DNA from 2 places in the Rhodococcus sp. Z6_132 genome. Region 1 is predicted to be linked to the other one. Evidence: predicted binding sites of a transcription regulator. Region 1 holds the regulator's gene; the other holds the start of a gene.
What was found. The regulator LexA, encoded in region 1, represses DNA repair genes until DNA is damaged. The targets are predictions, from matches to a motif close to CGAACANNTGTTCG.

Region 1 (14,240 bases):
CGGGCGCACCTGGCTGGCCAAGGGTGGCCCCAAGGAGACCGCGGCGCTGACCGCGCTCTACCTCGGCGGCTTCGGGGCCTCGCACCCGCTGGCCAAGAAGGTCGGTGCCTGGCCCGCCGTGCTCGGGGTGGCGGCGGCCAGCGCGGCCGCGTCGCACCTGCTCGTCGACCGCCGCTAGACGTCTCCCGCCGGGGGCGGGTGGTCGATCTCCCGGCCTGGTGGTCGCGCGGCGGGAGCCGGACAGGGACGCTGGAGGGCAGACGCCGCCGCCACGGACCCTCGGAGGACGCTATGGCCACCTGGACCCAGGACCAGCTTGTCGGCATCGGCACTCCGGAGGAGGTGACCATCTCCTCGCTGCGCCGCGACGGCACGCTGCGCTCCCCCCGGACGGTGTGGGTGGTCCGCGACGGCGACGACCTCTACGTGCGGTCGGTGTACGGGCCGGGCTCGGCGTGGTACCGCGGCACCCGCGCCCGCCACGAGGGCCGGGTGCAGGCTGGGGGGATGGCCCAGGACGTCACCTTCGTGGACGCCAACGCCGACGTCGACGCCACGCTGAACAACAGCATCGACGCCGACTACCGCCGCAAGTACGCCCAGTACGCGGCGAACATCCTCGACTCGATCACCAGCGACGAGGCCCGCTCCACCACGCTGCGCCTGGTCCCGCGCTAGCGGCGTGATCCGCCGGGCCCGCGCCGCGGAGCTGGGGTTGCTGCGCGAGGTGGAGCGCGCGGCCGGCCGCTGCTTCGCCGAGCTGGGGATGCACCGCGTCGCCGACGACGAGCCGCTCCCGGTGCCAGCGCTGGCGGCCTACCAGCGGCAGGGCCGCGCCTGGGTGTGGGCCGACGGCGCAGGCGACGGCGACGACCGACCGGTGGCGTACCTGCTCGCCTCGCTGGTGGACGGGCAGGCGCACGTGGACCAAGTCTCGGTGCACCCGGACCACGCCGGCCGCGGCCTCGGGGCGGACCTGCTGCAGCACCTGGAGGGCTGGGCGCGAGCGCACGGGTGCGCCGCCCTCACGCTGACCACCTTCACCGACGTGCCCTGGAACGGCCCGTACTACCAGCGCCTGGGCTTTCGCCACCTCAGCAGGGAGGAGGAGACGCCGGGGCTGCGGCGCATCCGCACCGCCGAGGCCGCCGAGGGCCTGGACCGCTGGCCGCGCGCGTGCATGCGGCGGGAGATCGGAGCACGCGGCGGGCAACCTTGACACCCTTGGACCACAAGAGCAGCGTCTGACCTCACGAACACCTCACCTCTCAGCCCGGGCGGTACGGCGAGGAGCACGGCATGACTGAACAGCCTGCGCCCTACCCCGTCCGCGTGGACGCGACGCTGGATCCGAAGCTCTCCCGCGGCCTGTGGATCATCAAGTGGCTGCTGCTCATCCCGCACTACATCGTGCTGTTCTTCCTGTGGGTGGCCTTCGTGGTCCTCAGCGTGGTCGCGTTCTTCGCCATCCTGTTCACCGGCCGCTACCCACGATCGCTGTTCGACTTCAACGTCGGGGTGCTGCGCTGGTCCTGGCGGGTGCACTACTACGGCTACGCCGCCCTGGGCACCGACCGCTACCCGCCGTTCAGCCTGGAGGAGAAGCGGGACTACCCCGCGCACCTGCACATCCCCTACCCCGAGCAGCTTTCCCGGGGCCTGGTGCTGGTCAAGTGGTGGCTGCTCGCCATCCCGCACTACCTCGTCGTCGGCGTGTTCGCCGGCGGCGGGGTGTCGTTCGGACGTGGTGGCGACAACGACGACTGGGACGACAACGCGGGCGCGGGGATGAGCCTGGTGACCCTGCTGGTGCTAATCGCAGCAATCGCCCTGCTGTTCACCGGCCGGTACCTGCGCACGATCTACGACTTCGTGCTCGGGATGGACCGCTGGGTGCTGCGCGTGGCCGCCTACGCGGCGCTGATGACCGACCACTACCCACCCTTCCGGCTCGACCAGGGCGGAACCGAGCCCGCCGTGGCGCTCGCCAAGCCACCTGCGTCACACCCTGACCCCCAACGCAGCGATCCGCCGGACCCCAGCACGGCGTGATCGCCGGTCAGGGACGCAACCACACGGTGGTGTCGGTGGGCAGCACGTCAGTCACCGGCTCCGCGGCGCTGCACACCAGCACCTGCGCGCCGGCAGGCAGCGGCACCGGGGGGCCGCCGACGTTGGCCAGCACCCGCACCCGCCCGGTGGCGGTGCGCACGTCGAAGGCCAGCAGGTGCTGGTGGTCGGTCGGCACCCAGGTCAGCGTCCCCCGGCCCAGCGCCAGCTCCTTGCGGGTGCGCAGCAGCGTCCGGTAGAGCTCCAGCGTCGAGCCCACCACCCCACTCTGCTGGCACACGGCCAGGGCGGCGTACTCCGGCGGCTGCGGCAGCCACGACCGCCCCGTCGGGCTGAAGCCGCACGCCGGGGCGTCGGCCACCCACGGCATGGGCACGCGGCACCCGTCCCGGCCGGGGTTGGTGTCGCCGGAGCGGAACCAGGTGGGGTCCTGGCGCACCTCGTCGGGCAGCCGGGTCGCCTCGGGCAGGCCCAGCTCCTCGCCCTGGTACAGGTAGGCCGAGCCGGGCAGCGCCAGCATCACCGTGGTGGCCGCCCGGGCCCGTCGCAGGCCCAGCTGCGCGTCGGGCTGCGGGTCGCCGGGGCCGATGCCCGCGATGCGCGCCGGGCCCGGGTGCTGCGGGTAGCCCAGCCGGGAGGCGTGCCGCACCACGTCGTGGTTGGACAGCACCCAGGTCTGCGGGGCGTCATAGGGCGCCACCGCAGCCAGCGCGTCGGTGATGGTGCTGCGCTGCGCCTCGGCCAGCCACGGCGTCATCAGGTACGGGAAGTTGAACGACTGGTGCATCTCGTCGGGTCGCACGTAGCGGGCCAGGGCGGCGCTGGGGCTCACCCACGCCTCGGCGACCAGGATGCGGGCTGAGTCTTCTCCCGCCGGCTGCCCGCCCGGCACGTCCCCGCCGGCCCCGGCAGCCCCGCCGTAGGAGTCGGCGAGCTTGCGCCAGCTGCGGTAGATCTCGTGCACCCCGGGCTGGTCCCACATCGGCTGGTCCGCGGTCGGTCCCAGCAGCTCGTGCCGGCCCGACGGTGCGTCCGGCAGCCCGGCCGCCTTCACCAGCCCGTGCGCGACGTCCACCCGGAAGCCGTCCACGCCGCGGTCCAGCCAGAACCGCAGCACCCGCTCGAGCTCGGTGGCCACCTCCGGGTTGGTCCAGTCGAAGTCGGGCTGGGTGACGTCGAACAGGTGCAGGTACCACTGCCCCGGGGTGCCGTCGGCCTCGGTCACCCGCTCCCACGCCGAGCCGCCGAAGGTGCTCTGCCAGTTGTTCGGCGGCTGCGCACCGTCCGGTCCCCTGCCGTTCCGGAAGAGGTAGCGCGCCCGCTGCGGGCTGCCCGGCGGCGACGCCAGCGCCTGCTGGAACCACGGGTGCTCGCTGGAGGAGTGGTTGGGCACCACGTCGACGATCACCCGCAGCCCCAGCGCGTGCGCCTGGGTGAGCAGCGCGTCGGCGTCGGCCAGGGTGCCGAAGCGCGGGTCGACGCCGTAGTAGTCGGCCACGTCGTAGCCGGCGTCGTGCTGCGGCGAGGGGTAGAACGGCGAGAGCCAGAGCGCGTCGACGCCCAGCTCGACCAGGTGCGGCAGGTGGGCGGTGATGCCGGGCAGGTCCCCCAGCCCGTCACCGTCGGAGTCGGCCCAGGAGCGCGGGTACACCTGGTAGATCACGGCGTCGCGCCACCACGAGTGCGCGGGTGTCGGCTCAGTCATGGGGCTCCCTCTGCGCACGCGGGCAATTCGCCGCGAGGTTACGGGCGCAGCGGCACGGCTGCACGCGCCTGGCCCGCTCCCCGCTCGCGCGGTGCCATGATGAGCCGGTGCTGCACCTGCGACTGCGTGTTCCCGCCGACCTGGTCGACGAGGTGCTGGCCGACCTGGAGCAGGACGACACGGTCACCAACGTGGCGGTGGTTCCCGGCGGCTTCCGCAAGCCCGCGGGGACGCTGCTGCTGGCCGACGTCGCCAGGGAGAGCGCCACCGCGGTGATCGGGCGTCTGCGCACGCTGAAGGTGCAGCACCGGGGCTCGATCAGCATCGAGCAGCTGGACACCGTGCTCTCGGACGACGCGACCAGGGCGGAGGCGGCGGCCCCCGGCGCACCTGATGACGCGGTGGTGTGGGAGTCGGTGGAGCAGCGGCTGCGGGACAGCTCCCGGTTGTCGTGGGTGTTCATCGCCTTCATGACCATCGCCGCCGCCCTCGCCGGCGTCGGCCGCATCACTGACCAGCCGATCCTGATCGTGGGCGCGATGGTGGTGGGCCCGGAGTTCGCGCCCATCGCTGCGCTGTGCTTCGGCTTCGCCCGGCCCCGGCTCAGCATGGTGCCCCTGGCCGTGCGCGCGCTGGTGGTGGGTTTCGCCATCGCCACCATGATCGCCACCATCTTCTGGTGGGTGCTGTTCCAGCTGGGCGGGTTCACCCGGGAGCAGGCCACCAGCGGCCCGCTCACCGACTTCATCGTCAGCCCGGACGGGTGGTCGTTCGTGGTGGGGATCCTGGCTGGGGTGGCCGGCATGCTCTCCCTGACCACCGCGAAGTCGGAGGTGCTGGTGGGTGTGTTCATCTCGGTGACGACCATCCCGGCGCTGGGCACCGTGGCCGTGTGCCTGGCCTGCGGCGCCTGGGGCGACGTGGTCTCCGCCGCCGCTCAGCTGGGCCTGAACCTGGTGGCGATCGTCCTGGCCGGTACCTGCACCCTGCTGCTGCAACGGCTCATCTGGCAGCGCATCACCCCCACTCGGTTGCACATCGGTCGATGAGGACCGTGCGGGTCGGCGGCGTGGGTCCGCGTCCCGCTGGGGGTGGGCGTCAGCGTGGGCCGGTGGACGCCGCCACGGGTGAGCGTGCGGTGCAGTTGACCCGCTGCGGGGGCGGTGACCCCTGCACCGGGTGAGCCGGCGCGGGTGGTGGCTCGGAAGTGGACCTGGGCACCACCGGGCGGCTCACAGTGGGCCTCTGGGCGCCGGCTGACTGACAGCTCAGCGGGTGGCGACGGCTTCGAGGCGCTCCAGCGTCCGTGCCATCCCGGCCCGCAGGTGCTCGCGGCGGTCGGTGACGCCGGCCAGACGCTGGATCACCCGCACTGGCAGAGCCTGGCGCGGCACCTTGGTCATCGTCTCAGTGACTTCGGTGCCGCCGTCCACCGCCCGCAGCTGGTAGCGCCAGGTGGTGCGCGACGGCCACACCACGTGGAAGGCGAAGGAGCTGCCGGGCTGGTTCTCGATCACCCGGCACAGCGTGGCCCAGCGGTACACCGGGCCGATGCGGTTGCCGGCGATGAAGCGTTCGCCCTTGGTCAGCCAGCGGGCGCCCGTGGTCTCCGGGCTCAGCTCCCCCATGCGGGTGATGTCGCTGAGCACGGCGTGCAGCTGCTGTGGGCTGGCGGGGATCACCCGGCTGACGCGGAGGGCCAGCGCGGCGGTGCCGTCGACGTCGGCCACCAGACGTTCGGCCAGCGGGCGGGCCGAGGCCGGGTTCTGCCCGGTGTACAGGTTGCGGTCGATGACCAGGAACGGCCACAGCGGCGTGGCGCCCCGCAGGTAGTGCGCGCCAGCCTCGGTGAGGCGGTCCTGCAGCAGCCACGGCGCCGTGCGGGCGAGGCCGTTGAGCGTCTCCTCGCGGTTGGACAGGCCCGTCATCCGGTAGCCGGCGAAGGGCCACACCCTGTCGGGTTGGGTGGCGGCCAGGGTGGCGGCGGGGCCGTGGCAGACCAGGGCCAGCGGCTTGCCGGAGGCGAGGCGGCGGCGCAGCAGCTCGCCGGAGGTCGTGTCCGTGGCGAGGTCCGCCATCGGCCCGTGCCCGCCGACGTAGAAAACAACGTCGTAGGCGTCCGGGTCGACGTCGGCCAGGTCCAGCGGATGCTCGAGCGTTGCGCCCAGTGCGGCGAGGTAGCGCCGGTGCTTGCGGGCGGTGGACGGTAGCCCGCCCGCGAGCCCGAGGCTCTTGGGGTCAGCCACCGGCGGCCTGCCGCATGGGGTCGCGATGTCGACGGTCCAGCCTGCCGCGGTGAAGATGCGGTGCGGCTCGACCAGCTCCCCGGCCCAGTACCCGGTGGGGTGCCGGGTTCCGTCGCGCAGCGTCCAGTGGTCGGCGGCGGAGACCACGAGCAGGGCGGTTGTCATGGCGCACAGCCTGCCCGAGCGTGGCGATCCCGCGCAGCGCGGGTGATCGCGGCTCGCTCCTCGGGCACCGCATCCGTCCGTAGCGTGGCGACATCGAGCCTCGTCGGCAAGAACGAGAGAAGGAGACGCCATGAAGCTCACGCCCAGCGGCGGCCAGACCGCGGTGGGCCCCACGGACTGGTTCAGCGGCACGGTCTACCTCGACGGCATCCAGAACCCGGACGAGCAGTCCGCCGTCGGGTGCGCCCAACGTGCGGTTCACCCCGGGCGCCCGGACGGCCAGGTGGTGACCTGGCTCTAAGACGTACTTTAGTCATCCACATGAGACAGCTCCTCGCTTGAGCTGGGCGAACGGAGGAAACCCGCGTGATCGACCCTGGCGCTCTCGACGAGGCCGTCGAGCGCATCGCTGCCCGGCACGGCAAGCAGCACGTCGGGCTGGTGGTGGGGGCGGTGACGTCCGCCGGCGCGCGGTCCGTCGTGCCTAAGGGGGGCATCCGCGCGCCTAACGGCCCCGCGCCCCGCGCCGACAGCCTGTTCGAGATCGGCTCGGTCACCAAGGTGTTCACCGCGTTGCTGCTCGCCGAGGCCGTGACGCGCGGCGAGCTGTCCCTCGACACTCCGGTCGGCGACCTGCTGCCAGAAGTCGCCGTCCCGACCCGCGACGGCGTCGCGATCACCGTCGAGCACCTGGCGACGCACACCGCGGGGCTGCCCAACAACCCGATGCCGCTTCGGGCCGCGATCTGGGCTGCGTGGAAGGCTCGTGCCGGCGACCCGTGGAAGGAGATCGACCGCGCCGCGCTGCTGACCGCGCTGGGCGAGACCGAGTTGCGCCACACGCCCGGCACCGGCCGAATCGCCTACTCGAACCTCGGTGCGGGCGTGCTGGGCCACGCGCTGGTCGCCGCCGCTGCGCGCCATGACTTCGGTGAGTTGGTGCAGTCACGGATCTGCGAGCCGCTCGGAATGGTCGACACCGTGCTCCTCCCCAACCGGGAGCAGGCGCAGCGGGAGGCCGACGGCCACCGCCGGCGCCGGCGTACCACCGGCCACTGGGAGGTCGCCGGCCTGCCCGGCGCGGGTGCGCTGCGCTCCACAGCCACCGACATGCTCACCTTCCTGCACGCCCAGCTCCGCCCGGACGCCACCCCGCTGGGACCGGCGATCGCACTCACCCACCCGGAGCGCCGGCCCGGCAAGAGACTCGGCATCGGGCTCGGCTGGCTGCGAGTGCCGATCAGCGGCGACCACATCATGCTCTGGCACAACGGCGGCACCGGCGGCTTCCGAGCGTTCGCTGGGTTCGTGCCGGCCGCCGGGATGGGTGTGGTCGTGTTGGCGAACGACTTGCGCAGCGTCGACCGCGTCGGCCTCGAGCTGCTCACTGCACTCAGCACATAGCCGGCAGCTCTTGCGGCTCCGGGCAGCGCGGCCATAAGGGGACGGTGCCCTCCTGACGTCGCTCAGTGCACGCCCGATGATGTCCGGTTCGCCACCAGGGTTGCACTCCACGGCACCGGCCCCTGGCTCTGGCAATGGGGCCGCCCCGGCCGCGCGAGGCGGCCGGGGCGGCTGAGAGGAGCTACTTGCCAAGTTCAGACGAGTTGCCGAGCTTGGCAAGAAATATCACCGCTAGCCGCAATGACATTCCGGCGAGCCCGCCGGGACATCCCGCGAGAAACCGCAGGACATCCCGGCAAGCCTCGCCCTCAGCTGCAGCCGCTGGTGGAGCCGCAGCCCTCGCAGACGTAGCAGGAGCCGGCCGGGCGCATCTTGGTGCCGCAGGTGAAGCACAGCGGCGCGTCGGTGGCCATGCCCATCACCAGCTCCAGCAGCTCGGCCGAGCTGCCGACACCACCCGGCGCGGGCGTGGCCACGGCCACCTCATCCGGGTCGACGGTGGGCTCGGTGCCCACGCCGGAACGCAGACCCTCCACGTCCACCTCGGCCGGGGCACCGGTGCCGTAGTCGGTGGCCGCCACCTTGGCCGAGCGCTCCTCCGCGGAGTAGATGCCCAGCTCGGCGCGCTTCTCCGCCGGCAGGTGGTCCAGCGCCAGGCGACGGAACAGGTAGTCCACCACCGAGGTCGCGATGCGCACGTCCGGGTCGTCGGTCATGCCCGACGGCTCGAAGCGCATGTTCACGAACTTGGACACGTAGGTCTCCAGCGGCACGCCGTACTGCAGCGCGATGGAGATGGCCATCGAGAAGGCGTCCATCACACCGGAGAGGGTGGAGCCCTGCTTGCTCATCTTGACGAAGATCTCGCCCACGTGGCCGTCGGGGTAGTTGCCCGCCGTCACGTAGCCCTCGGCGCCACCGACGGCGAAGGACACCGTCTGGCCGTTGCGCTTCTTGGGCAGGCGCTTGCGGGTGGGCGCGGCCTCCACGATCTCGGTCACCACGGTCTTGTTGGAGCTGGCCGAGCCCGAGCTGCCGGCGGACAGCGGCTGGCCCACCTTGCAGTTGTCGCGGTAGATGGCCAGCGCCTTGATGCCCAGCTTCCAGCTGTCGAAGTAGATGCCCTCGACCTCCTCGACGGTGGCCGTCTCCGGCATGTTCACCGTCTTGGAGATGGCACCGGACAGGAACGGCTGGGCCGCTGCCATCATCCGGACATGGCCCATCGGGGCGATGGCCCGGGCACCCATGGCGCAGTCGAACACCTCGTAGTGCTCCGGACGGAGGCCGGGAGCGTCGATGACGTGACCCTTGGCCGCGATGTGCTCGACGATGGCCTCGACCTGCTCGGGCTGGTAGCCCAGCGAGGTCAGCGCGCGCGGCACCGTCTGGTTGACGATCTGCATGGAGCCGCCGCCGACCAGCTTCTTGAACTTGACCAGCGAGAAGTCCGGCTCGATGCCGGTGGTGTCGCAGTCCATCATGAAACCGATGGTGCCGGTGGGCGCCAGGACGCTGGCCTGGGCGTTGCGCCAGCCGTTGGCGGCACCGATCTTGAGGCCCTCCTGCCACACCGCGGTGGCCGCCTTGTGCACGGCAGCGTCGGTGCGGTGCAGGGTGCGCACCTGGTCGTTGGCCGCGGCGTGCTTGCGCATGACGCGCTGGTGCGCCTCGGCGTTGCGGGCGTAGCCCTCGTACGGGCCGACCACGCCGGCCATCTCGGCGGAGCGCTTGTAGGCGGCACCGGTCATCAGCGAGGTGATGGACGCGGCGAGCGCCCGGCCACCCTCGGAGTCGTAGGCGTGGCCGGTGGCCATGAGCAGCGCGCCCAGGTTGGCGTAGCCGATGCCCAGCTGACGGAACTTGCGGGTGGTGTCCCCGATGGGCTCGGTGGGGAAGTCGGCGAAGCAGATGGAGATGTCCATCGCGGTGATGATGATCTCGACGGCCTTGGCGAAGGTGGCCGCGTCGAAGCCGCCGTCGTCGGTCAGGAACTTCATCAGGTTCAGCGACGCCAGGTTGCAGCTGGAGTTGTCCAGGTGCATGTACTCGCTGCAGGGGTTGGAGGCGCTGATGCGACCCGACTCGGGGCAGGTGTGCCAGTCGTTGATGGTGTCGTCGTACTGGATGCCCGGGTCGGCACACTCCCACGCGGCGGTGGCGATGGAGCGGAACAGCGTCTTGGCGTCCACCGTCTCGATGACGTCGCCGGTGTCGCGGGCACGCAGGCCGAACTCGCTGCTGTTCTCCACCGCACGCATGAACTCGTCGCTGACGCGCACCGAGTTGTTGGCGTTCTGGTACTGCACGCTGGTGATGTCGGCGCCACCGAGGTCCATGTCGTAACCGGCGTCGCGGAGGACGCGGATCTTGTTCTCCTCCTTGGCCTTGGTCTCGACGAACTCCTGGATGTCGGGGTGGTCGACGTCGAGGACGACCATCTTGGCCGCGCGGCGGGTGGCGCCACCGGACTTGATGGTGCCGGCGGAGGCGTCGGCACCACGCATGAAGCTGACCGGGCCGGAGGCGGTGCCGCCGGAGGACAGCAGCTCCTTGGAGGAGCGGATGCGGGAGAGGTTCAGGCCGGCGCCGGAGCCGCCCTTGAAGATCATCCCCTCTTCCTTGTACCAGTTCAGGATCGAGTCCATGGTGTCGTCCACCGCGAGGATGAAGCAGGCGCTGACCTGCTGCGGCGAGGCGGTGCCGACGTTGAACCACACCGGGGAGTTGAAGCTGAAGACCTGGTTGAGCAGCATCCAGGTGAGCTCGTGGGAGAAGATCTCCGCGTCCTCGTCGGAGGCGAAGTAGCCGTGCTCCAGGCCGGCCTTGGTGTAGGTGTCCACCACGCGGTTGAGCAGCTGGCGCAGGCTGCGCTCGCGGGTGTCCGAGCCGGCCGCCCCGCGGAAGTACTTGCTGGTGACGATGTTGACGGCGTTGAGCGACCAGCTCTCGGGGAACTCCACCCCGCGCTGCTCGAAGTTCACCGTGCCGTCGCGCCAGTTGGTCATGACCACGTCGCGCTGGGCCCAGGTGACCTCGTCGTAGGGGTGCACGCCCGCAGTGGTGTAGACCCGCTCCATCCGAACGCCGGCCTTGCGGTTCTGCTTGCCGCCCTTGGCCGAGCGGCTGCTCGAACCGGATGTGTGGGCTCCGACGGTCTCCGTCATGGGATGGGCCTCTCTCTCACTGCTGCTGCTCTGGTCTGGCGTTGCTGAATGGGGTGGGAAACCGGCACGAGTGCCGGTGGGGTGCTGTGGGGTGACCGCCTGCGCCGCAGACGGTGCGGGACTACTCGGAGACGCCGTCCGCGTGCCGCGCGTGCTGGCGCAGCGCGCGGATCTCCTTCTCGAAGTCGTCGGCGGAGGTGAAGGAGCGGTAGACGGAGGCGAACCGCAGGTAGGCGACCTCGTCGAGCTCGCGCAGCGGACCGAGGATGGCCAGGCCGACCTCGTGGCTGGGGATCTCGGCCGATCCCCCGGCCCGCACCTGGTCCTCCACCTGCTGGGCCAGCAGGCTGAGCGCGTCGTCGTTGACGGGTCGGCCCTGGCAGGCGCGACGCACGCCCACCATCACCTTGTCGCGGCTGAAGGGCTCGGTGACGCCGCTGCGCTTGACCACCGACAGCACCGCGTTCTCCACCGTGGTGAAGCGCCGCCCGCACTCCGGGCACGCGCGACGGCGGCGGATGGCCTGGCCGTCCTCGACCTCGCGCGAGTCGACCACGCGAGAGTCGGAGTGACGACAGAACGGACAGTGCACGACATCCCCTTCTCGGACGACAAGCCCCGCTGCCCGCAGGCCGTCGGAGCACGCCAAGCTAGGGCGTGGGTGTGGACGGATCCGTGGACAACCTGTGGATCCCCCTACACAGTGGGACCCCAACCTGTGGACTAACCACATCTATGTAACTACTAGATGTTGTGGTCATGACCGTAATCCCCACTAGGCCCCGATGCAAGCCATCGGCAACGGATTTTGCGTCTCCCCAGCCCGGTCGGCGTGTCCGCCTCGCGGAGACGGTGTGCCACCAGCAGTCCGGCGGGGTCGACGGCGCCAGCACGTGTCCAGCGTCATCCGCCGACGGGCACGACCAGCGACTGGCCGGGGCGCACGGCGACCGTGTCCAGGGCGTTGAGATCGACGATGCGCTGCACCATGGCCGCCGCGGGCACCCCCGGGGCCGAGCGCACCGCCACCGCGGACAGGCTCTCCCCGGCGCGCACCTGGGTGACGGCCGTCTGCGTGGGCATGGGGGCGTCGCCGCCTCCCCCCAGGGTCACCACGGCGAGCACGCCGAGCGCGAGCGCGCCGGCGAGCACGGCGCCGGTGACCACCAGGCGCAGGCGCACCTGAGCCGGGGACGGTCGAGTGACCCGTGGCGTGCAGGCTGCCCGGCGGAGTGGGGCGGTGCCGTACTCGACCAGGCGCCCAGCCGGGCGGCGGCGGGCGACCTCGCGGGGACGGCGGGTGCGCCGGGGCGCCTCCACGGTGCGCGCCGCCCCAGCGTCCCCGGCCCGCAGGGAGCCCAGCGAGCGCAGCTCGCGCTCGAGCTCGAACAGGTCGGCGCGGCGTCGCGGGTCAACCAGCAGGGAGTCAGTGAGACGTGGCCCAGCGAGACGTGAGTGTGCGTTGCGAACGCCCGCGCGGTGCAGGGTGGAGCGGCGATCAGCCAGATCGAGCATGTCAACCTCCCGTGTCGAACAGGCGTTCGATTCGAACGTCTGGTCGATGTCTACCAGGGGCGACCGACAAAATCGAGAGCTGTCGGCGTGTTGATCGAACAGGTGTTTGAATGTGACCTGCTGCAGGACTAAGTTCGAATCACCAGAACACCACCGCACTTTGGCGAAGTTCCGCAGGTGGACGCACACCCGCGCGGCCTCGTCGCAGAGCACCGGACCACTCGCGGTTCCCCACAGGAGGCATCACACGATGAGCAGCCACACTCCCGGCGCCCCGACCACGGCGGGTGCCGCTCCGGGTGCCACCGCCGAGGAGACCGCCGACCTGTCGGCCGCCGCCGCCGGCCTCACGCCGCGCCAGCGCAAGGTGCTCGAGGTGATCCGGGACTCGGTCGAGGTGCGGGGCTACCCGCCCAGCGTCCGCGAGATCGGCGAGGCCGTCGGCCTGACCTCCACCTCATCGGTGTCCCACCAGCTCAAGGCGCTGGAGCGCAAGGGGTTCCTCCGACGCGACCCCAACCGCCCGCGGGCGGTGGACGTGCGGATGCCCGAAGACCTGGCCAACCAGGCGGCTGCGGCCACCACCGGTGAGGGCGGCAGCGTGCTGCAGCAGATGCCCACCCCCACCTTCGTGCCGGTGCTGGGCCGCATCGCCGCCGGTGGCCCCATCCTGGCCGAGCAGGCGGTGGAAGAGGTCTTCCCCCTCCCCCGCGAGCTGGTGGGCGACGGCACCCTGTTCATGCTCCGCGTGGTCGGCGAGTCGATGATCGACGCGGCGATCTGCGACGGCGACTGGGTGGTGGTGCGCCAGCAGAACGTCGCCGAGAACGGTGACGTCGTGGCCGCCATGATCGACGGCGAGGCCACCGTCAAGACGTTCAAGCGCCGAGACGGCGAGGTGTGGCTGATACCGCACAACGCCGCCTTCGAGCCCATCCCCGGCAACGAGGCCACCGTGCTCGGCAAGGTGGTCTCGGTGATGCGCAAGCTCTAGGCAGGCACCTGCGGGCTGGCGAACTCCACCAGCGCCGCTCCAAGGTCGGCACGCACCCGCGCCCGCAGGTGCGTGCCCTCGGGCTGGTGGGTCTCCTCGAGCACCTCCCCCTCCGAGTGCACCCGCGCGACCAGCTCACCGCGGGTGAAGGGCACGAGCACGTCCACCTCCACCTCCGGGTGCGGCATCAGCTCGACCAGCCGCTGCCGCAGCTCGTCCATGCCCTCCCCGGTGTGGGCGGAAACGAAGACCGCGTCCGGCATCAGGTTGCGCAGCTGGGCCAGCACCACCGGGTCGGCCACGTCCACCTTGTTCACCACGATCAGCTCCGGCGGCAGCCCGGTCTTGCGCTCGTCGGCCACCTCCACCAGCACCTGGCGCACCGCGGCCACCTGCTGGGTGGGCTGCGGGTCCGACCCGTCCACCACGTGCAGCAGCAGGTCGGCGTCGGCGACCTCCTCCAGGGTGGAGCGGAACGCCTCGATCAGCTGGGTGGGCAGGTGCCGCACGAACCCCACCGTGTCGGTGAGCACGTACTCGCGACCGTCGGCCAGCTCGGACCGGCGCGTGGTCGGGTCGAGGGTGGCGAACAGCGCGTTCTGCACCAGCACCCCGGCACCGGTGAGGGCGTTGAGCAGGCTGGACTTGCCGGCGTTGGTGTAGCCGGCGATGGCCACGCTGGGCACCTCGTTGCGGCGGCGGCTGTCGCGCTTGGTGTCGCGCGCCTGCTTCATGCCCTTGATCTCCCGACGCAGCTTGGCCATCCGCTCGCGGATGCGTCGCCGGTCGGTCTCGATCTTGGTCTCACCAGGTCCACGCAGACCCACCCCGCCGGCACTGCCGCCGGCACCGCCGGCCTGCCGGGACATCGACTCACCCCAGCCGCGCAGGCGGGGAAGCATGTACTGCATCTGGGCCAGCGCCACCTGCGCCTTGCCCTCGCGGGACGTGGCGTGCTGGGCGAAGATGTCCAG
Region 2 (14,240 bases), on a different contig from region 1:
TGGAGCGGAACACCACCGACCCGCGGGTGTGGCCCGGGGTGTGGTCGACCGTCATCGTCACGCCGGCGAGGTCGAGCCCGTCACCGTCGCCGAGGGCGCGCACCTCGCGGGGCTCGCGGAAGACGAGGTCACCGAGCATCGCCTGCATCTGCGGGCTGACGCCCTTGCCGGGGTCGGCCAGCATCTCCTCGTCCAGCGGGTGGATGTAGGCGGGGATGTCGTTGCCGTCGCACACGGGAAACACCGACCAGGTGTGGTCGAGGTGTCCATGCGTGAGCAGGACGGCTGCGGGAGTCAGCCGGTGCCGAGCCAGCAGCGCCGTGAGTGGCTCGACTGCGTCCTGGCCGGGGTCGACCACGACGCAGGGGCCGCCCTCCTCGGGAGCGATCACGTAGCAGTTGGTCTGGAACGACCCGGCGGGAAACCCGGCGACAAGCACGGTGAGGGCTCCTGGTGTGGAGACGGCGGTGGACTCGGTCAGCCTATCGGCGCCGCCCCTCACGCTCCCGACACCCGGGGGCTGGCACACTCGGTGGGTCTGACCCTCGCCCCGCCCGGACCGTTCTGGGCGCCCACGACCTGGAGGACCACCCGGTGCCGACCAACGAGCAGCGACGCCAAGCCGCCAAGCGCAAGCTCGAGCGCCAGCTGGAGCGGCGGGCGGTCCGGGCCAAGCGGCGCCGCCAGCTGACCGTGGCGTTCACCGCCATCGGCGTGGTGCTGGCCATCGGCGTGGTGGCCCTCGTGGTGGTGCTCACCCGCGGCGGCGAGGACGACAACACCACTGCTGCCCCGCCCACCACCGAGGAGGCGCCGGCCGAGGGTGCGCCGCTGCCCGCCGCCCGCAGCGCGGCTCTGCCTGCCACTGTGGACTGCAGCTACCCCGCCTCCGGCGAGGCGTCCAAGCCGAACACCCCGCCGCAGAGCACCGGGGTGTCCACCCAGGGGGTGGCCGCGGTGAAGATGGCCACCACCCAGGGTGACCTCGGGCTGTCGCTGGACCGGGCCCTGTCTCCGTGCACGGTGAACAGCTTCGTCAGCCTGGCCAACCAGCAGTACTTCAACGACACCCCGTGCCACCGCCTGGTGACCTCCGGCATCTACGTCCTGCAGTGCGGCGACCCCACCGGGCAGGGCACCGGCGGCCCGGGCTACGGCTTCGGCAACGAGTTCCCCACCGACCAGTACGCCGCGGACGACGCCGCTGCCCAGGCGGCCGCGATCTACCCGCGCGGCACGATCGCGATGGCCAACAGCGGTCAGCCCAACAGCAACGGCAGCCAGTTCTTCCTGCTCTACAAGGACTCCCCGCTGCCGCCGCAGTACACCGTCTTCGGCACCGTGGACGAACCCGGCCTGGCCGTGCTGGAGAAGATCGCGGCCGGTGGTGACGACGGCTCCATCAGCGCCGGCGGCGGGGCGCCCGCCACTCCCGTCACCATCACCTCGATGACGGTGCAGGCATGAGGCGGGCCACCGCGCTCGCGGCGGTCGCACTGGCCGCGGCGCTGAGCCTCGCAGGCTGCAGCAGCGACTCCGACGACGGCGCTGCTCCCGCATCACTGCCGGTGTCCACCACCGGCGCACCGAGCACGTCCCCCACCAGCGCGCCGCTGGCCGGCCAGTTCGCCCGGCCCACCCCGCTCCCGCCGACGGTCACCTGCGCCTACCCGCCGTCCGCGCAAGCGGTGCGGCCGGTGAGCCCCCCGCCGACCGCCAACATCTCCACCCAGGGGATCGCGACCGTCACCCTGGACACGTCCGTCGGTGACATCGGGCTGAACCTCGACCGGGCGCTCGCACCGTGCACGGTCAACAGCATGGTGAGCCTGTCGACGCAGGGCTACTTCGACGACACCCCGTGCCACCGCCTGGTGACCTCCGGCATCTACGTCCTGCAGTGCGGCGACCCGACCGGCAAGGGCAACGGTGGTCCCGGGTACGTCTACGCCAACGAGTACCCGACCGACCTGTACCAGGCGAATGATCCCGCGCTGTCCACGTCGGTGAACTACCCCCGCGGCACCGTCGCCATGGCCAACACCGGCAAGCCGTCCAGCAACGGCAGCCAGTTCTTCCTGGTGTACCAGGACTCGCCGCTGCCGCCGACCTACACAGTGGTGGGCTCCATCAGCGAGGCCGGGCTGGCCACCCTCGACAAGGTGGCGGCGGGCGGCGACGACGGCTCCATCAGTGCTGGCGGCGGCGCACCCAAGACCGCGGTCACCATCGAGAAGGCCACGGCCAGCTAGCTCTGGTGTTCTCGAACGGGCCGCTCCTTGCCGGGGGCGGCCCGTTCGCTGTCGGTGCTGGTCACAGGGCCGAAAATGTCGGGGCGGGGCCCTATGCTTCGAACATGCGTTCGAATGTTGCGGCAGTGGCAGTGGAGGACCTCCCCGACGAGGTCGCCTCGCTACTGGCCGAGCACGCCTCAGTGATGGGGCGGTTGCAGCGGCTGCCGCTGGCCGGGCTCAGCAATGCTGGGGTGTTGGCGGTGTGCCGTGAGGTGGAGCGGGTGCAACGGATGAAGCCCACAGTGCAGCATCGGTTGATCGTGGAGATGGAGTGCCGCTCCTTGGCCACGGTGTTCCTGGCTCGCGGTACTGCGGGGTTGTTGTCGGAGCTGCTGCACCTGGACATCCAGGAGGCGCGGGCCCGGGTACGGGCTGCGCAGCTTCGAGGGCCGCGCACGTCGTTCACTGGTGAGGACCTCGGACCGGCCCATCCTGCGTGCGCGGCCGCCGAAGCGGAAGGCTCCCTCTCCCCGCGGCACGCCGAGATCGTCGCCAAGACGATGCACGACCTACCCGCATCCCTGGACACCGAGACTGTCGGGTTGGCCGAGCAGACTCTGGCCGCGCAGGCGTGTGCGCTGCGGCCCTCCGAATTGACCAAGGCGGCGGAGCGACTGACTACCTACCTCGATCCCGACGGCCGCGAGACCTCTGACGTGGACCGGGCGCGGCGACGTGGCTTCACCATCGGCCGCCAGCGCCCGGACGGGATGAGCCGCATCAGCGGTGAGCTGGACCCGATGACCCGGGCCCTGGTGGACGCGGCGTTCTCCGCGGCCGCCCGGCCGGTGTCGGAAGATGGGGTTGTGGATCCGCGCAGCGCCGCGCAGCGAAACCACGACGCGCTGGCCACACTGTGCCGCAACGCCCTCGCCTCCGGTGAGCTCCCGAACAACCGTGGTCTGCCAGCGACGGTGGTGGTCACCATGGGACTGGCGGACCTGGAGCGCCGGACAGGCACTGCCAGCACCGCCTCAGGTGGGACTGTGCCGGTGCGTGACGTGCTGCGCATGGCCGCCGACGCGAGGTGGCTGCCCTGCGTGCTGGACTCCGCCGGCCAGGTCCTGCACCTGGGCACCGGGCAACGACTGGCCTCACCGGCGCAACGCCTGGCCCTGTACGCCCGAGACCGCGGCTGCACCCGGCCGGGCTGTGAGATGCCCGCCCAGTGGACCCAGGTCCACCACCTGCACGAGTGGCAACACGGTGGGCCCACCGACCTGCACAACCTCGCGCTAGTCTGCCCGTTCGACCACCGCCTCATCACCCACGAAGGCTTCACCGTCCGCATGGGCACCAGCGGCAGAGTGGAATGGCTCGCACCCAGACACGTTGACCCACAACAGGTTCCACGCACCAACCCGATCCACCACCCACCGGACCTGAGCGACCCCGACCCGCCCTAGCTGGCTGAGGTCACTCGGTACACGTCGTAGACACCCTCTACGTTGCGCACCACGTTGAGCACGTTGCCGAGGTGCTTGGGCTCGCCCATCTCAAAGGTGAACTTGCTGACCGCCACGCGGTCGTGCGAGGTGGTGACCGACGCGGACAGGATGTTGACCTTCTCGTCGGCCAACGTCTTGGTGATGTCAGACAGCAGGCGGTGCCGGTCCAGCGCCTCCACCTGGATGGCCACCAGGAACACCGACGACGAGGTCGGCGCCCACTGCACCTCCACGTGTCGCTCCGCCTGCGCGTTCAGCGAGGTGGCGTTGGTGCAGTCGGTGCGGTGCACGCTCACCCCGCCGCCCCGGGTGACGAAGCCCAGGATCGCGTCGCCAGGCACCGGCGTGCAGCACTTCGCCAGCTTGGTGAGCACGCCGGTGGCGCCGGTGACCAGCACACCGACGTCGGTGGAGCGTCGCGAATGTCCCGTGGTGGTCGACGGCGTCGCGCGTGCAGCCAGCTCTTCCTCGGCGTCCTCCACACCGCCCAGCTGCGCCACCAGCCGCTGCACCAGGTGCTGCGCCGACACGTGACCCTCGCCCACCGCGGTGTACAGCGCCGAGACGTCGGCGTAGCGCAGCTCGCGGGCCAGCGCGGAGATGGTCTCCCCGCTCACCAACCGGTGCAGCGGCAACCCGCCGCGCCGCACCTCCTTGGTGATGGCGAGCTTGCCCGCCTCCAGCGACTCCTCGCGGCGCTCCTTGGCGAACCACTGCCGGATCTTGCTCTTGGCCCGCGGCGACACCACGAAGCTCTGCCAGTCACGGCTGGGCCCGGCGTTGGCGGCCTTGGAGGTGAACACCTCCACCACCTCGCCGTTCTCCAGCGGCCGCTCCAGCGCCACGAGGCGCCCGTTCACCCGCGCACCGATGCAGCGGTTGCCCACCTCGGTGTGCACGGCGTAGGCGAAGTCCACCGGCGTCGAGCCGGCCGGCAGCGTGATCACGTCCCCCTTGGGGGTGAACACGAAGATCTCCTTGACCGCCAGGTCGTAGCGCAGCGACTCCAGGAACTCCCCCGGGTCGGCCGACTCCCGCTGCCACGCCAGCAGCTGACGCATCCACGCCATCTCGTCCACGTCGGCGCCGGGGGAGGCCGCGTTCTTGCCGCGGGACTCCTTGTACCGCCAGTGCGCGGCGATGCCGAACTCCGCGGTGCGGTGCATCTCGCGGGTACGCACCTGCACCTCCAGCGGCTTGCCCTCCGGGCCCACCACCGTGGTGTGCAGCGACTGGTACACCCCGTAGCGCGGCTGGGCGATGTAGTCCTTGAACCGCCCCGCCATCGGCTGCCACAGCGAGTGCACCACGCCCACGGCGGCGTAGCAGTCCTTGACCTCCTCGCACAGCACCCGCAGACCCACCAGGTCGTGGATGTCGTCGAAGTCGCGTCCCTTGACGATCATCTTCTGGTAGATCGACCAGTAGTGCTTAGGCCGGCCCTCCACCGTGGCGTCGACGCGACCCTCGGTGAGCGTCTGCTGGATCTGCTGCTGAACGGTGGCCAGGTAGGTCTCCCGCGAGGGCGCGCGGCCGGCCACCAGCCGCACGATCTCGTCGTACTTCTTGGGGTGCAGGATCGCGAACGCCAGGTCCTCCAGCTCCCACTTGACCGTCGCCATTCCCAGCCGGTGCGCCAGCGGGGCGATGACCTCGAGGGTCTCGCGCGCCTTGCGCACCTGCTTCTCCGGCGGCAGGAACCGCATGGTGCGCATGTTGTGCAGCCGGTCGGCCACCTTGATCACCAGCACGCGGGGGTCGCGGGCCATCGCGATGATCATCTTGCGAATGGTCTCTGCCTCAGCGGCGCTGCCCAGCGCCACCTTGTCCAGCTTGGTGACCCCGTCCACCAGGTGCGCCACCTCGTCGCCGAAGTCGCGGCGCAGCTCGTCCAGCGAGTAGCCGGTGTCCTCCACGGTGTCGTGCAGCAGGGCGGCGATCAGCGTGGTGGTGTCCATGCCCAGCTCGGCCAGGATGGTCGCCACCGCCAGCGGGTGGGTGATGTAGTGGTCGCCAGACTTGCGCATCTGGCCCTCGTGGTGGGCCTCCGCGGCGTCGTAGGCGCGCTGCAGGGTGACCAGGTCCGCCTTGGGGTGCAGCGACCGGTGCAGCGTCGCCAGCGGCTCGAGCACCGGCTTGACGGCACCCCCACGCTGCGCGGTGATGCGTCGGGCCAGGCGGGCACGCACGCGCCGCGAGGCCGACGAGGTGCTGGACGGGGGCGGGGTCTCCGCAACAGCTCCCGCGCCATCAGCACTCTCGGTGGACACCGGTTGCACGTCGTGGCTCACCACTTCCACCTCCTGCCCAATGCCTGGAACGGCATGCCGTCATCACGCAACGGTCACACCGTCACGGTGTCGAGAGTAAACCTCAGGCAGGGACGACACAGACGAGCGGGGCACGTCCCTCTTCGGGACCGTCGGCGAGCAGCTCGCGCCCACCCAGACCGGGAACCTCCAGGACGGCCGCAGCCGCGGTGACCTCGGCCCCGCACCGCCGCAGCAGCCGCACCGACGCGGCCAGGGTCCCGCCGGTGGCCAGCACGTCGTCCACCACCAGCACCCGGCGACCGTGCAGGTCCACCGCCGCGGCCGGCACCTCGAGGGTCGCCTTGCCGTACTCGAGGTCGTAGCTCTGCGAGTGCACCGGCGGCGGGAGCTTGCCGGCCTTGCGCACCGGCAGCACCCCGACGCCCAGCGCCAGGGCCACCCCGGAGCCGAGCAGGAAGCCACGTGCGTCGATGCCCGCCACCAGGTCCACACCCTGGGCGTCCTCGGCCAGCGCGGCGATCACCGCGGCCAGCGCGGGACCGTCGGCGAACACCGGGGTGAGGTCGGAGAACAGCACGCCGGGGACGGGAAAGTCCGCGACCACCCGGGTGAGTCGCCGGACGTGCTCCGCCGCGCTGCGCCGCACGTCGAGGTCGTTGGTGAGGCTCATCGCTTCCGCTTTCCAGTGGGGCGCGCACCCGTGCTGGGCGCGCTCCCCCGCTTCTGGTTGGGCTTGGTCGGGCGAGTGGGGCGCACCGGGGTGCGCGGGGTCGTGGTGGCCGTGGTGGCACGGACGGCGGCGACGTCAGCACCGCCGACCATGGCGGCCTCCGGCGCACCCGCCTGCTTGGCCGCCAGCGCCTTGCGCCGGGCCAGCACCTTCTTGGTGTGCACGGCCACCTCGCCCTTGCGCTCGCGCAGCGTCACCACCAGCGGCGTGGCCAGGAAGATCGAGGAGAAGGTACCCACGATCAGGCCGGTCAGCTGCACCAGTGCCAGGTCCTTGAGCGTGCCGACACCGAGCAGCCACACGCCGATGACCAGCAGCCCGAGCACCGGCAGCACCGCGATCACCGTGGTGTTCACCGACCGGACGATGGTCTGGTTGACCGCCAGGTTGGCCTGCTCGGCGTAGGTGCGCCGGGTCAGGTGCAGCACCCCGCGGGTGGTCTCGTGCACCTTGTCGAACACCACGACGGTGTCGTAGAGCGAGAAGCCGAGAATGGTCAGCAGACCGATCACCGTGCCCGGGGTGACCTCGAACCCGATGAGGGAGTACACGCCTGCGGTGACGATGAGGTCCTGGGCCAGAGCGGCGAGCGCCGCGATGGCCATGTCCCGCTCGAAGACGATGCCGATGAAGATGCCGACCAGCACCAGGAACACGATCAGCGCGACGATCGCCTTCTGGGTGATCTCGCTGCCCCAGGTGTCGCTCACCGCCGTGTCGCTGATGGCGGCCAGGCTCGGCTCACCGCCGGCCGGCGCCGGGCGGAAGGCGTCGAAGAGCGCCTGGCGCAGCCCGTCGACCTGGTTGGCGTCCAGCGTCTCCGAGCGGATCTGGATGGTGCTGGAGCCGCCGGAGCCCACCGTCTGCACGGTCACCGGGTCGGTGCCGATGACCGCCGAGTACACCTCCTCGACCTCGGAGACCGTGGCACCGCCGGCGGGGAACTGGATCTGGGTGCCGCCCTCGAAGTCGATGCCGAGGTTGAAGCCCCGGAAGATGATGGAGCCGAGGCAGACCAGCACCAGGACTGCGGTGATGACGTACCAGCGACGCCGGTTGCCGATGATGTCGAACGCGCCCGTGCCGGAGTAGAGCCGGGTCATGACGTTCTTGCGCGTCAGCGGGTCACGGGTGTCGACTCCACCGTTCAGGGAGCCACCGTTCTCGTCGCCGTTGAGGCTCTCGTCGTTCTGGGTGGTGCTGCCCTGGGGGTCTGGGGTCTCGGACATGCTCAGGCCTCCTTCGGGCGTGCGCCGGCGGCGGCGAGCTGCTTGCGTTGCTTGGCCTGCGCCTGCACCGAGCCCAGCCCGGTGAGCTCGGGCCGGGACAGGAAGGCGTTCTTGGACGCCATCGCCACCAGCGGGTGGGTGACCAGGAAGACCACGATCAGGTCGAGCACGGTGGACATGCCGAGGGTGAACGCGAAGCCCTTGACCTGCCCGACGGCAAGCACGTACAGCACCGCCGCGGCCAGGAAGCTCACCGCGTCAGCGGAGAGGATGGTGCGCCGAGCACGCACCCAGCCGCGGGGCACCGCCGACCGGAAGCTGCGGCCCTCCCGGACCTCGTCCTTCAACCGTTCGAAGAACACCACGAACGAGTCGGCGGTGATGCCGATGGCCACGATGAACCCGGCGATGCCGGCGAGGTCCAGGGTGAAGCCGATGTAGCGGCCGAGCAGGACCAGCACGGCGTAGATGACCACGCCGGACAGGATCAGCGACAGCGCGGTGAGCACGCCGAGCAGCCGGTAGTACAACAGGCAGTAGATGAGCACCAGGATCAGGCCGATGCCACCGGCCAGCAGGCCCGCCTTGAGCGAGGCCAGGCCCAGGCTGGCCGAGACCGTCTGCGCCTCCGACTGGTTGAACGACAGCGGGAGCGAGCCGTACTTCAGGGTGTTGGCCAGCTCCTCGGCCTGCGGCTGGCTGAACTTGCCGGTGATCGAGGTGACGCCGCCGGTGATCGCGGAGTTGATCCGCGGGGCGCTGACCACCTCGCTGTCGAGCACGAACGCGGCCTGCTTGCCCACGTTCTGGGCGGTGTAGGCGGCCCAGATGTTGCCGCCCTCACCGGTGAAGGTCAGCTGCACCTCGAAGCCGACCCCGCCGGAGGCCACCGAGGACGTGGCGTCCTTGATGTCGCTGCCCTTGAGGAAGGCCGGGGTCAGGACGTACTTGGCCAGCCCGTCGGCGCCGCAGGTGACCAGCGGCAGCGCCGGGTCGTCGTTGCCGGCGAGGACGTCGGCCACGGAGCAGTCCAGCGTGGTCAGGGCCTGCTGCTGGACCGCCGCGTCGGTGCTCTGGCGCTGCGCCTTCGCGGCGGCGATCTCGCCGGCGACCCTGGCCGCCTCGCTGCCCGGCACCGGTGCGGGGGTGGCGGCCGACGGAGTGGTCGTGACGGCGGGCGCTTCCGGGGCGGGCGCAGAGGGGGTGGGTGCGGGGGCAGCCGTGGTGGGTGCGGGGGCAGCGGTGGTCGGCGCAGGGGCGACCGTGGTGGGCTCGGGCGGGATGCTCGGATCCTGCGCGGGCACCGGACGGCCCTGCGGCGTCGGCGGCGGGGCGGTGGTGGGTGCGGGCGCCTCGGAGGTCACCGCGGGCGCAGGGGGCGTGGTCGCCGGGGCCGGAGCCGGAGTGGTCGGCGCGGTGGTGGCCGGCGGGGTCGCGGCCACCTCGGTCTGCACGCCACGGAAGTACAGCTGCGCGGTCTGCCCGAGCGCCTTGGCCTGGGCGCCGTCGTCTCCCGGCACGGTGATCACCAGGTTCGACCCGTCGATGATCACCTCGGAGCCGGACACCCCGATGCCGTTCACCCGGTTCTCGATGATCTCCCGGGCGGTGTTGAGGCTCTCCTGGCTGGGCGCCTCACCGTTGGGGGTGCGCGCGGTCAACGTGACCCGGGTACCGCCCTGCAGGTCGATGCCGAGCTTCGGGGTGGGCTTGCGGTCGCCGGTGAAGAACACCAGACAGTAGAGCGCCGCCACGATCGCCACGAAGATGGCCAGGTAGCGAACGGGGCGGATCTGCCCTGCCGGTGGTGCCACGTTCGGTAACTCTCCTCAGGTTCGCTTCATCATGGGTGCAGCCCGCCACGTCGTGCGCCCTGCGACCACGAGCGCCGGCAGAGCGTACCTGTGTGCAGGTGAAGGCCCTGTTCACGCTGCGTGCACCGGGCCGGTGCGGGTCAGGCCGTGGTGTCGCGCTTGACCAGGTCCGGCCGGGACGCGTCGTGGCTCGCGTCGAGCTCGTCGGAGTAGTCGTACACGTCGGGGACGTCGGCGGCGGTGTCGGAGACACGCTCCCTGACGACCATGCGGTTCCAGGTGGTGACCACGCCGGGAGCGATCTCCAGCTCCACGGTCTCCTCGTCCAGGGCTACCACGGTGGCGTACAGGCCAGCGGTGGTCATGATCCGGTCACCGACGCTCAGGGAGTCCTGGAACTCCTGCGCCTCCTGCAGCACCTTCTGCTGGCGGCGGCGTCCCAGGAACATCGGCAGGACCAGCGCGACCAGCAGGAGCGGGAGGATCAAGTTTTCCATCAGAGTGGATCCTTAGGTTGACTGGATCGGGCAGTATCGCCCGACCAACACCCAAGTGTGCCATTAGCCGCCTGCGGCACCCCCGCGTCAGTCGAACAGCGGCGGTTCGGGCGTGCCGCCGCTGACCGCGTCCGGCGGCGGCACCAGACCCAGGTGCGCCCAGGCAGCGGCGGTGGCCACCCGGCCCCGCGGGGTGCGCGCGAGCATCCCGGCGCGCACCAGGAACGGCTCGCAGACCGCTTCCACCGTGGCGGGCTCCTCACCCACGGCCACGGCCAGGGTGGCCACGCCGACCGGCCCCCCGCCGAAGCTGCGCACCAGCGCGCCCAGCACTGCCTTGTCCAGCCGGTCCAGGCCCAGCTCGTCCACGTCGTAGACGGCCAGCGCCGCCCGGGCGACCTCCCGGGTGACCACCCCGTCCGCGCGGACGTCGGCGAAGTCGCGCACCCGGCGCAGCAGCCGGTTGGCGATGCGCGGAGTGCCCCGGGAGCGCCCGGCGATCTCCTTCGCCCCACCGGGGTCGAGCTGCACCCCGAGAATGCCCGCGGAGCGGCGGATGACCAGCTCGAGCTCGGCCGGCTCGTAGAACTCCATGTGCGCGGTGAAGCCGAAGCGGTCGCGCAGCGGACCGGTCAGCGCCCCGGAGCGGGTGGTGGCGCCCACCAGCGTGAACGGGGCGACCTCCAGCGGGATGGACGTGGCACCGGGGCCCTTGCCCACCACCACGTCCACCCGGAAGTCCTCCATCGCCAGGTACAGCATCTCCTCGGCGGGCCGCGCGATGCGGTGGATCTCGTCGATGAACAGCACGTCGCCCTCGAGCAGGTTGCTCAGCATGGCGGCGAGGTCACCGGCGCGCTCCAGCGCCGGACCCGAGGTGATCCGCAGCGCGGACCCCAGCTCCTCGGCGATGATCATGGCCAGGCTGGTCTTGCCCAGCCCGGGCGGGCCGGACAGCAGCACGTGGTCGGGCGGTGTGCCGCGCAGCTGTGCCGCGGAGAGCACCAGCTCCAGCTGCTCGCGCACCCTGGCCTGCCCGATGAACTCGGTGAGGCTGCGGGGCCGCAGGCTGCGCTCGGCGTCACGGTCCTCCGGCAGCGCCTCCGGCGTGAGCTCCTCGCGCCCGGTCACCGCTTGCGGCCCAGCGCGTTGAGGGCGGTGCGCAGCGCCACCGGCGTGGTGAGGTCGGGGGCGTCGGCGAGGACGGCGTCCACCACCTGCTCGGCCTGCTTGGTCGGGAAGCCGAGGCCGACGAGGGCGTCGAGCACCTGCTCGCGGACGGCACCACCGAGGTGCTGCACCCCAGACCCGCCGGCCACCTTCTCCACCTTGTCCTTGAGCTCGACGATCATCCGCTCGGCGCCACGCTTGCCGATCCCGGGCACCCGGGTGAGCGCGGTGACGTTCTCCTCGGCCAGCGCCGCGCGCAGCGCGTCCGGCTCGTGCACCGACAGCACCGCCATGGCCAGCCGCGGGCCCACCCCGGAGACGGTGAGCAGCAGCCCGAACAGCTCCCGGGACTCCGCGTCGCCGAAGCCGTACAGGGTGAGCGCGTCCTCGCGGACGATGAGCGTGGTGGACAACCGACCCTCGTCGCCGCGGCGCAGCCCCGCCAGGGTGGCCGGGGTGGCGTGCACGCGCAGGCCCACTCCGCCAACCTCGACCACCGCGTGGTCGAGCCCCAGGGACAACACCTCTCCGCGGATGGAGGAGATCACCGAGCGCCTGCCTTTCGTGCCTGGGCCAGTCGTTCCTGGTACCGGCGCTGCTGCTCGGCCGCCGCCTGCTCGGCAGCAGCCAACCGGGCCATCATCGGCGCGCGCCAGCAGTGACAGATGGCCAGGGCGAGCGCGTCGGCGGCGTCGGCGGGCGCGGGCTTGACGTTGAGGCCCAGCAGCTTGGTCACCATCGTGGTCACCTGCGCCTTGCCCGCCGTGCCGCTGCCGGTGACGGCGGCCTTGACCTCGCTGGGGGTGTGGAAGCTGACCGGGATGCCGCGCCGCGCCGCCGAGAGGGCCACCACTCCGCCGGCCTGCGCGGTGCCCATGGCCGTGCGCACGTTGTGCTGGCTGAACACCCGCTCCACCGCGACGACGTCGGGTGAGTGCACGTCCAGCCAGTGCTCGGCCGCCTGGGAGATGAGCAGCAGCCGCTGGGCCAGGTCGAGGTCTGCGGGGGTGCGGACCACGTCCACGTCCAGCGCGAACACCTCGCGGCCACGGCCACCCTCCACCACGCCGAAGCCGCAGCGGGTCAGGCCGGGGTCGACACCGAGCACGCGCACTGGCTCATCCCCTTTGCTCCTGGTCAGCGCCCGCTCCGGTGCGAACAGACGTTCGAACTCTAGTGGGCGCGGTGCTGTGCACCGAGCAGCGACACGCTCGGCGGTGCGGGCCCGGAGTCTTCCGGCCCTGAGATAGGTTCGAACCGGAATAGTCCGGCACGAACACTGGAGCCGCATGCCCCTGGTCGAGCTCGAGCGTCCCGCAGCCGGCCTGGCCGTGGTGACGCTCAACCGGCCGGAGCGACTCAACGCCCTGAGCTTCGCCCTGGCGGAAGAGCTGCACACCACGCTCGCCGTGCTGGAGCAGGACAACGAGGCTCGGGTGGTGGTGCTCACCGGCGCCGGTCGAGGCTTCTGCGCCGGGCTCGACCTCAAGGACGAGACGCAGCGCTCCCCCACCGCCGCCGGGCTGAGCGGACCAGCGGCCGGGATGCGCTCCCAGGAGTACCTCGCCTCGCTGGTGCCCCGCCTGCAGCGGCTGCCGCAGACGGTGATCGCCGCGGTCAACGGCCCTGCCTTCGGTGGTGGACTGGCGCTCGCCGCCGCCTGCGACCTGCGGATCGCGGCGGCCTCGGCCACCTTCGGCGTGCAGTTCATCAAGATCGGCGTGTCCGGGTGCGACATCGGCATCAGCTACACGCTGCCGCGGCTGGTCGGGCTCTCCCGCGCCACCGAGCTGATCACCACCGCGCGCACGTTCGACGCCGAGGAGGCGGAGCGCATCGGCCTGCTCACCCAGGTGGTGCCGGACGCGCAGCTGCTCGTCGCGGCACGCAAGCTGGCGGCCACCCTGCTGGCGCACAGCCCCTTCGCGCTGGCGATGACCAAGCAGGTGCTCACCGCGAACGCCGCCGCCACCAGCGTGGACGCAGCCATCGCGCTGGAGAACCGCACCCAGATCCTGGCGGGCACCAGCAGCGACTTCCGCGAGGCCAGCGCGGCCTTCCGGGAGAAGCGCCCACCGCGGTGGGCATCACCGTCCCCCTCCACAGGAGAGTCATGAACCACGACCAGCTCAACCGGCTCTTCGACCTGGCTGGGCGCACCGCCATCGTCACCGGCGGCACCCGCGGCATCGGGCTGGCCATCGCCGAGGCCTACACCTGCGCCGGCGCGAACGTGGTGGTGGCCAGCCGCAAGGCCGAGGCCACCAAGGCCACGGCCCAGCACCTGCAGAGCCTGGGCGGCAACGCCATCGGGGTGCCCACCCACGCCGGCGACCTGGACGCGCTGGCGACGCTGGTGCAGCGCACCGTGGCCGAGTTCGGCGGGGTGGACATCGTGGTGAACGGCGCGGCCAACCCGGTGACCCAGCCGCTGGGGCAGATGACACCGCAGGCGTGGGCCAAGTCGCAGGACGTCAACGTCCGCGGCCCGCTGTTCCTGGTGCAGGAGGCGCTGCCGCACCTGACGGCGAGCAGCCACGCCGCGGTGCTGAACATCATCTCGGTCGGCGCGTTCATGTTCGCGCCCAAGGTCGCCATGTACGCCGCGGGCAAGGCGGCCCTGATGTCGCTCACCCGGTCGATGGCCGCCGAGTACGCGTCACGGGGCATCCGGGTGAACGCCCTGGCGCCCGGATCGGTGGACACCGACATGGTGCGCAACAACACCCCGGAGGCCGTCGAGGCCATGCGGGTGGGGTCGTTCCAGCAGCGGCTGGCCACGCCG

Region 2: the regulator LexA is predicted to act here: its motif matches at 12,611-12,624, upstream of ruvC (crossover junction endodeoxyribonuclease RuvC).

What each region holds. Positions count from the first base shown of each region.
Region 1 is NZ_JBYUNP010000003.1:676,809-691,048, reverse strand. It holds gene AC3YO9_RS16440 (hypothetical protein) at 1-178, shown strand, start outside; gene AC3YO9_RS16435 (DUF2255 family protein) at 292-678, shown strand; gene AC3YO9_RS16430 (GNAT family N-acetyltransferase) at 683-1,219, shown strand; gene AC3YO9_RS16425 (DUF4389 domain-containing protein) at 1,300-2,052, shown strand; gene AC3YO9_RS16420 (glycoside hydrolase family 13 protein) at 2,060-3,775, opposite strand; gene AC3YO9_RS16415 (DUF389 domain-containing protein) at 3,883-4,824, shown strand; gene AC3YO9_RS16410 (DJ-1/PfpI family protein) at 5,044-6,186, opposite strand; gene AC3YO9_RS16405 (hypothetical protein) at 6,317-6,487, shown strand; gene AC3YO9_RS16400 (serine hydrolase domain-containing protein) at 6,553-7,590, shown strand; gene AC3YO9_RS16395 (vitamin B12-dependent ribonucleotide reductase) at 7,899-10,757, opposite strand; gene nrdR (transcriptional regulator NrdR) at 10,879-11,349, opposite strand; gene AC3YO9_RS16385 (LysM peptidoglycan-binding domain-containing protein) at 11,661-12,272, opposite strand; gene lexA (transcriptional repressor LexA) at 12,598-13,266, shown strand; gene hflX (GTPase HflX) at 13,263-14,240, opposite strand, start outside.
Region 2 is NZ_JBYUNP010000002.1:633,592-647,831, reverse strand. It holds gene AC3YO9_RS09720 (MBL fold metallo-hydrolase) at 1-439, opposite strand, end outside; gene AC3YO9_RS09715 (peptidylprolyl isomerase) at 595-1,467, shown strand; gene AC3YO9_RS09710 (peptidylprolyl isomerase) at 1,464-2,252, shown strand; gene AC3YO9_RS09705 (HNH endonuclease signature motif containing protein) at 2,357-3,700, shown strand; gene AC3YO9_RS09700 (RelA/SpoT family protein) at 3,697-6,012, opposite strand; gene AC3YO9_RS09695 (adenine phosphoribosyltransferase) at 6,116-6,685, opposite strand; gene secF (protein translocase subunit SecF) at 6,682-7,974, opposite strand; gene secD (protein translocase subunit SecD) at 7,977-9,788, opposite strand; gene yajC (preprotein translocase subunit YajC) at 9,929-10,285, opposite strand; gene ruvB (Holliday junction branch migration DNA helicase RuvB) at 10,373-11,416, opposite strand; gene ruvA (Holliday junction branch migration protein RuvA) at 11,413-12,003, opposite strand; gene ruvC (crossover junction endodeoxyribonuclease RuvC) at 12,000-12,569, opposite strand; gene AC3YO9_RS09660 (enoyl-CoA hydratase/isomerase family protein) at 12,745-13,572, shown strand; gene AC3YO9_RS09655 (SDR family NAD(P)-dependent oxidoreductase) at 13,569-14,240, shown strand, end outside.